Regions from separate parts of the Paenibacillus sp. fava2 genome, predicted to be linked through region 1. Evidence: predicted binding sites of a transcription regulator. Region 1 holds the regulator's gene; each other region holds the start of a gene.

The links. The regulator LexA, encoded in region 1, represses DNA repair genes until DNA is damaged. The targets are predictions, from matches to a motif close to CGAACATATGTTCG.
Region 2: the regulator LexA is predicted to act here: its motif matches at 1,220-1,233, upstream of addB (helicase-exonuclease AddAB subunit AddB).
Region 3: the regulator LexA is predicted to act here: its motif matches at 1,349-1,362, upstream of AC4G46_RS01025 (putative DNA modification/repair radical SAM protein).

The regions. Positions count from the first base shown of each region.
Region 1 is NZ_CM177755.1:4,209,575-4,211,841, forward strand. Features, by position in the region: gene AC4G46_RS18230 (LysM peptidoglycan-binding domain-containing protein) at 1-367, opposite strand, end outside; gene lexA (transcriptional repressor LexA) at 598-1,224, shown strand; gene AC4G46_RS18240 (L,D-transpeptidase) at 1,345-1,683, shown strand; gene AC4G46_RS18245 (hypothetical protein) at 1,776-1,994, opposite strand; gene AC4G46_RS18250 (hypothetical protein) at 2,070-2,267, opposite strand, start outside.
Region 2 is NZ_CM177755.1:5,574,821-5,577,087, forward strand. Features, by position in the region: gene addB (helicase-exonuclease AddAB subunit AddB) at 1-1,121, opposite strand, end outside; gene AC4G46_RS24565 (hypothetical protein) at 1,333-1,731, opposite strand; gene AC4G46_RS24570 (ABC transporter ATP-binding protein) at 1,753-2,267, opposite strand, start outside.
Region 3 is NZ_CM177755.1:210,958-213,224, reverse strand. Features, by position in the region: gene AC4G46_RS01035 (helix-turn-helix transcriptional regulator) at 1-675, shown strand, start outside; gene AC4G46_RS01030 (hypothetical protein) at 933-1,124, opposite strand; gene AC4G46_RS01025 (putative DNA modification/repair radical SAM protein) at 1,396-2,267, shown strand, end outside.

The DNA.
Region 1 (2,267 bases):
CCTTGAGCCCGCTCGCTTTCTCGATTCCTTCTATATATACAACCGTCCTCATGTCAGACGGTTTATGTGCAAGCGCAATGCTCCAGAGGGAGTCGCCGCGTTCCACTACCACACGTTCAGCCGGCATCACTGAGGATACTGATCCTGCAAATACATTACCTACCACTGTGAAGCCGGAGACCGCCAGCATCAGGATCATGGCAAGCTTCACCAGCTGGCCTCTGCGGAACAGGCTCATTAATGTACCGAACAGGGTTGCTGCTGACTTCTTCATACGGATTACATATTCTAAAACAGAATCATCTCCGGCAGATTGAACCTCACGGGTCTCATCGTAGATGCTGCGGTAAGTACTGTACTTTAACAAAATCATCGACCTCCAAACACGTGTTCTTAAATTTGAGATTAATATAACACGAACATGTGTTTTGATCAATAGATTTTTTCGAACAATTGTTCCCCTTGTTTTCCGGCTCTATTCTACCTCTTCTGACAGCATCATCCAAATGTTATTATGAAATAGTTAGAACTTATGTTTGTACGAACGGAAGTTCTATGTTATAATTTTCCCAAACATACTATATGGGGTTGATTCCAATGTCAAAGATTTCGAGTCGTCAGCTGGCGATCCTGGAATTCATACGTAACGAAGTCCGCAGCAAGGGTTATCCTCCGTCTGTCCGGGAAATCGGGGAAGCTGTCGGTCTTGCCTCCAGTTCCACCGTGCATGGTCATCTGGACCGTCTAGAGAAGAAGGGTCTGATCCGCCGTGACCCTACGAAGCCTCGCGCTATAGAACTGCTTGGCCAGGAAGATTCAGAGAATGTACATCAGTTCGTACAGACGGTTACCCGTATTCCTGTTGTTGGTAAAGTCACCGCCGGGGTGCCGATTACCGCTACCGAGAATATTGAGGATTACTTCCCGCTGCCTACCCATTATGTCGGTGACAACAAGGTCTTCATGCTCTCCGTGCTCGGAGACAGCATGGTTGAGGCCGGAATTATGGATGGCGACTATGTTATTGTCCGCCAGCAGCAGACAGCAGATAACGGTGATATCGTTGTAGCAATGACTGAAGAAGACGAAGCTACTGTCAAGACCTTCTATAAAGAACGTGATCATATCCGCCTGCAGCCGGAGAACCCGGCTTACGAACCTCTCCGCTTGAACCGGGTTACCATCCTTGGCAGAGTCATTGGACTTTTCCGTGATATCCATTAATTAATCCTCCCGAGGCTGTTGCGCATCCATTGTGCAGCAGCCTTTTTTCTGTCCTGAAATTCAAGTTCACGGGTCCGGTATTCCGCACATATTCTGATTGCAGAAGGAGTGCTGATGACAATGCCCAATTACCGGATTATTGTTGACCTGTCGCAGCGTATGCTGTATCTGCTGGATAATAACATTGTGACCCGCGGCTTCCCTGTAGGAATCGGTACGATGCTGACAGCTTCACCCGAAGGCGAATATACCATTATTAACAAGCAGCCCAATCCCGGCGGGCCGTTCGGCGTCTTTTGGATGGGCCTGTCCAAACCCCATTACGGCATCCACGGAACCAATAACCCTGCCTCGATCGGCCATATGGTCTCACACGGCTGCATCCGGATGTATAACGAAGATGTTCTTGCTTTGTCACGCATCGTTCCTATCGGCACACGGGTCACCATCAGGGAGTAGGAGACGCAGATTCCGCCTATAATGCAGAAAAGACACCTCCGCGGAGCGGGGTGTCCTTTCTGCATGCTTTATCCTTCTGTACCTGCCATTCTCTACAGTACACTGCGCAACAATCTGATTGCGATACGGTTCAAGCGGAGGGCTTCCCGGATAGACGCCCGCGCTGCCAGCAATTCACGTCTGGCCCGGCTCGGATTCGGCAATCTGCGCAGATTTTCATTAATTTCTTCAAGCCGCTCCAGAAGAATGGCCCGCTGTGCCAGCAGAGCACGAATTGCTCTGCGGATTCTTAACCGATCTCTTTCTGCCATATTAACACCTCTTTTACGTTTTATAGTATAAGAGATGCCGAGATGGCTCTTCCGGCCTGTGTGATCAGGCAGTTGTTATTTTTCGGGTATACGCACACGGAATTCAAAATCTTTGCGTCTGTAAGTCATCCCGCCCAGCTCTATGTATTCCGGTGTCCATTTTTGCAGCGGACCTGCACAGTCAGCAAAGACCGGCGGTTTACCCTCCCGCAGCTGCAATACATATATATCTGCCTCTGCAAGCGCTGCTGCAAATAAATCAGCATCACATAA
Region 2 (2,267 bases), 1.4 Mb from region 1:
AAAAAAGGAATGCCGTAGTCTTCGAATAACGGGGCAACCAGTGCCTCGTAGTCGCCGATATTCCGCACAAATACGGCCATTTCGCCGTATCTGGCCCCTTCCTCGCGGGCCAGCCGGAGCATTTCCCGCAGTGCGCCCTCAACCTCCGTCCTGCGGGAGGAGGCTGCCGTTACCGACAGCTCCCTGCCAACCTGACCGGCTTCTCCGGCCCACTTCCATCTGCGCCCATAGCTGCGTTCCAGATGAGCAAGGACGGGACTGTCTTCAAACCGCGGCGGCACAGGAGGAGCAAGCAGCTCATCCCAGACCTCAAGCCCCGCCTCTTCCGCCATTCCGCGCAGCTTGATATAAGTAACAGCCGGCGGATGAAAGAGCTCCAGCTCATGCGGCTGAAGCCCCGGCGGATAAATGTTGTCCAGGGTCAGTGCCACCGTTACCCTCGAGGCATGCAGCATAATCTCGCGCAGCACCATGAATTCCTGGGGAGTAAAGCCGTGGAAGCCGTCAACCCAGACTTCGGCGCCTCGTATATAGGAAGAATCGGGAATATGGGCGGCCAGCTCGGCCAGCCGGTCCTCTTCATCGATATATAATCCCGACATTGACTGCTCCAGGTCGCTGAATACAAGCTGCAGATCATCCAGCTTCCCGGCCAGAATCGGGCTGCCCGAAGAGTCCCGCATTCTGGACAGCTGCTCCTCCAAATCATTTGTCCCGATGCAGCAGCGCTTCAGCTCAGTATGCAGGCTGCTCAGCCGTTCAACGAAGCCGGGCCGGTCACCAGAGGCGCCGAACAGCTTCAGCTCATCCTTGCGGCGGCTGATAATTTTGTAGAGCAGCATTTTCTTGCCTTCCTCGCTGATCGGAAGCCCCGCGCTGCCTCCCGTCTCCTGCTTCACCCGGTAAGCCAGCCGGGAGAAGCTGAGCGTCTGGGCCCTGATGCTGCCCTTGGCTTTTGCCGTACTCAGCAGCCCCCGTTCCGCACTGAACGAGCCTTGCTCCGGCACAAGCACAATCAGCGGTGCGCCCAGCGGCGCTGATTCCAGCCGGGAGGAGACTTCCTCCCAAATTTTCGTAGTTTTGCCGCTGCCCGAGCGGCCTAGCAAAAAGTTCACCGTCATTGCAGTAGACTCCTTCCGTGGTGCAGATGGGGTGCGTAAACCCCGGCACCCTTGTTTCATTCGTCCCAACATTATAGCATATCTGCAAATCTCTTAATAGAACGTACGTTTGCCATTGTTTTCAAATCTCAATATTTACCTGTAAGGAACGCAAAGAAAACAGCCGCAATACCTGCGGCTGTCTCCTTGTTTTGACATCATCCAAACTGCTCTATTTTTTTTGCAGCAGCACTTTAAGCCACTCCTGCGCCTCGGCTTCTCCGGAGAATACATTGCCCGGGCAGCCATATACTTTTTTGGTGGACAGGGCCGTTACCGGTTTATACAAGGCAAGCAGCTTGGAACTGGCGGTTACAACAGCGATTCCGCCGCAGCTGCGGGCAATCTGCTCCTTATGCGATTTGCACCAGTCCATGTACAGCTTCGTAACCTCGCGGTCCGGCCGTTCCCCGCGCTCCCCCTTCTGGATCATGATCAGCCCGAATGCCGAACCATCCGCAAGCAGCTTCTCCCAATAAGCGATATAATCGTTCACCGTATCCCGGTCGAATTGCTCTCCCATATGAATCGTAACCAGCGGCCATTTGGATTCATCTGCAGAAATTGCCATTATGTCGTCCTCCTTACTTAATCAAGATGAAATCCGGAACCCGGCCGTGTTCTGCTGCAGCCTCCACAGCCGGGCATACAGCCCGTCTGCAGCCAGCAGCTCCTTATGTGTGCCCTGCTGCGCGACCTGTCCGTTCTCCAGCACGATGATATTATCCGCACCGCGGATCGTCTTCAGGCGGTGGGCAATGACAATCACTGTCCGCCCTGCAATCAGCGAATCAATCGCCTTCTGGATTTCCGCTTCATTCTGCGGATCAAGCGAAGCCGTCGCCTCATCCAGCAGGACGATCGGCGCATCCTTCAGAATCGCCCGGGCGATCGACAGGCGCTGCTTTTCCCCGCCGGAAAGCGTGCTGCCTCCCTCGCCGACCGGCGTATCATAGCCCTGCGGCAGCCTGCTGATGAAATCGTGGCAGCGCGCCGTTGTGGCAGCCCGGATAATCTCTTCCCGTGATGCGCCAGGCCGTCCGAACGCGATATTGTTGCCAATCGTGTCCTGGAACAGGTATACGTCCTGGAATACAACCGACACCG
Region 3 (2,267 bases), 3.3 Mb from region 1:
GAAGGGATTATCATTCTGGATGACCGGCTGGAGCCGGTGAGCCTCAATCCGGGCGGGCGCTATTGGCTGGAGCAGCTGCAGCGCATGGAGCAGCAGTCCCGGCCCGCGCTGCCCGGGCCGGTCAGGGCGGTCAGCCTGCGGGCGCTGGCCGCAGAGCATGAGGCAGAGCAAGACGCTGCCGGTGGTGAGCAGCCGGCCGGCAGACGGCGGACGGGCGAGCAGCTGACTCCAGGCGGACAGCCGCTAGCGGGCGGGCAGTCCCAAGGCGGACTGCCCCGGAGCGCCCCGGACCGGAGTGAACTGCTTCGGAGCGGATCGCCCGCTTCCGGCGAATCCGCAGCGGCAAGGGTTTGCCTCCGCGTCCCTGACGGACGCTTCATCAACATCACCGCCAGCAGGCTGGACGGCCCATCCGGTCTTGTCCAGCTCGCCGTTTCCTTCACAGCGGCCAAGGCTGGCGACCTGCTGCCTATGACTACCGAAGCCTTTGGCTTCACGGAACGGGAAAAAGAAATCGTCCATCATCTGTCCGGGGGACACTCAACCAAGGAGCTGGCCCAGCTCCTTCACATCTCTGCCTACACCGTACAGGATCATCTGAAATCAATCTTCAGCAAGGCCGGGGTAAGCAGCCGCCGGGAGCTCATCTGGCTGCTCTACTCCAGGTATCAGTAATCCGCTTGACCTGCTGCACAGCAAAAAGGACGCCCTCAAGCCAGTCATAAGACGGCTGCTTGGGGCGCCCTTTTTTATTCTAATAAGGTTAAGGCCCTTCTTTACCCTTTCTCCTGCCCGGCTACAGACAAAAATGCAAAAAAAGAAACCCCTCTTTGGCAACCCGGAAGCCGGCCAGTCTGCCGCCAGTCTTTCGTAAGGAGAGGTTTACTTGCCGATGATTCTTAATAAGTTCGTTTATCCGCCTTGCACAGGGTTTATTTTCGCCTGGTCGTTTTCATCATCCGGTTATACATAATCAGTGCAGCAATAACCATCCCGATCATAGCGATACTGCTGGCCGACTCCTCTGACATGCCGAACAGCAGACAGATTGTGGTTACCAGCGACCTCGTCACCAGGACAACCAGAATCAGCATGATCGGCCGCCAAATATTATATTTCCTCATTCCCGCACCACTCCCATTCTAATTTTGGCAAAGCTCTTTCTATCTCTGTTAGTTGCTATTATAGCATAAGCAGGAATGCGGTTACATTTCTGTGCGTCCCCCATCTAATAAAACTTCCTTCCCCTCTCCGGTCATGAACAATAAAAGCTCCCTTTTACGGCAAAAATACCCGCATAGAACTCCTTCAGCCACCTTGATAACAGGTATTTTTTTGAATTTTGACAGGAACATTTGTTCGGTATATAATTTTGCTAATGAGGAGTGTGTAACGATGGATATGATGGAGAAGCTAGAAATTTTGACAGAATCGGCCAAATATGATGTCGCCTGCACCTCAAGCGGTTCACAGCGCTCCGGCCAGGCCGGAAGCCTGGGCAACGCGGTCAGCTTTGGAATCTGCCACAGCTTTGCCGCAGACGGACGCTGCATTTCGCTGCTCAAGGTGCTGATGACCAACGGCTGCATCTATGACTGTGCTTATTGCATCAACCGCAAGTCCAATCCGGTACGCCGGGCTGCATTTACCCCGCAGGAGATTGCTGACATTACGATGCAATTTTACCGCCGTAACTATATAGAGGGGCTGTTCCTCAGCTCCGGCATTATGCGCAGTCCCGATTATACAACCGAGCAGCTGATTGCCGCCCTTGAGCTGCTGCGCAACGAATATCACTTCCGCGGCTACATTCATGTAAAAGCCATTCCCGGCGCAGACGACGCCCTGCTGTCCCGGCTGGGGATGCTGGCTGACCGGATGAGCGTCAATATCGAGCTGCCCTCCCAGGACAGCCTGCGCAAGCTGGCTCCGGACAAGAGCAAGCAGTCCATTTTGCAGCCGATGGGCCTAATTACGAACAAGATTACCGAGAACAGCACGGAACTCGTTAAATATAAGCATGCGCCCCGCTTCGCACCGGCGGGACAGAGCACCCAGATGATCGTCGGCGCCACGCCGGATACCGACTACCAGATTTTGAACCTCACAGAGGGATTGTATAAGAAATATAAGCTCAAGCGGATTTTTTACTCTGCTTATACTCCGGTAGTCGAAGACTCGCTCCTGCCCTCGCTGGATACCAAGCCGCCATTGCTGCGCGAGCACCGGCTGTATCAGGCGGACTGGCTGCTGCGCTTCTACGGCTT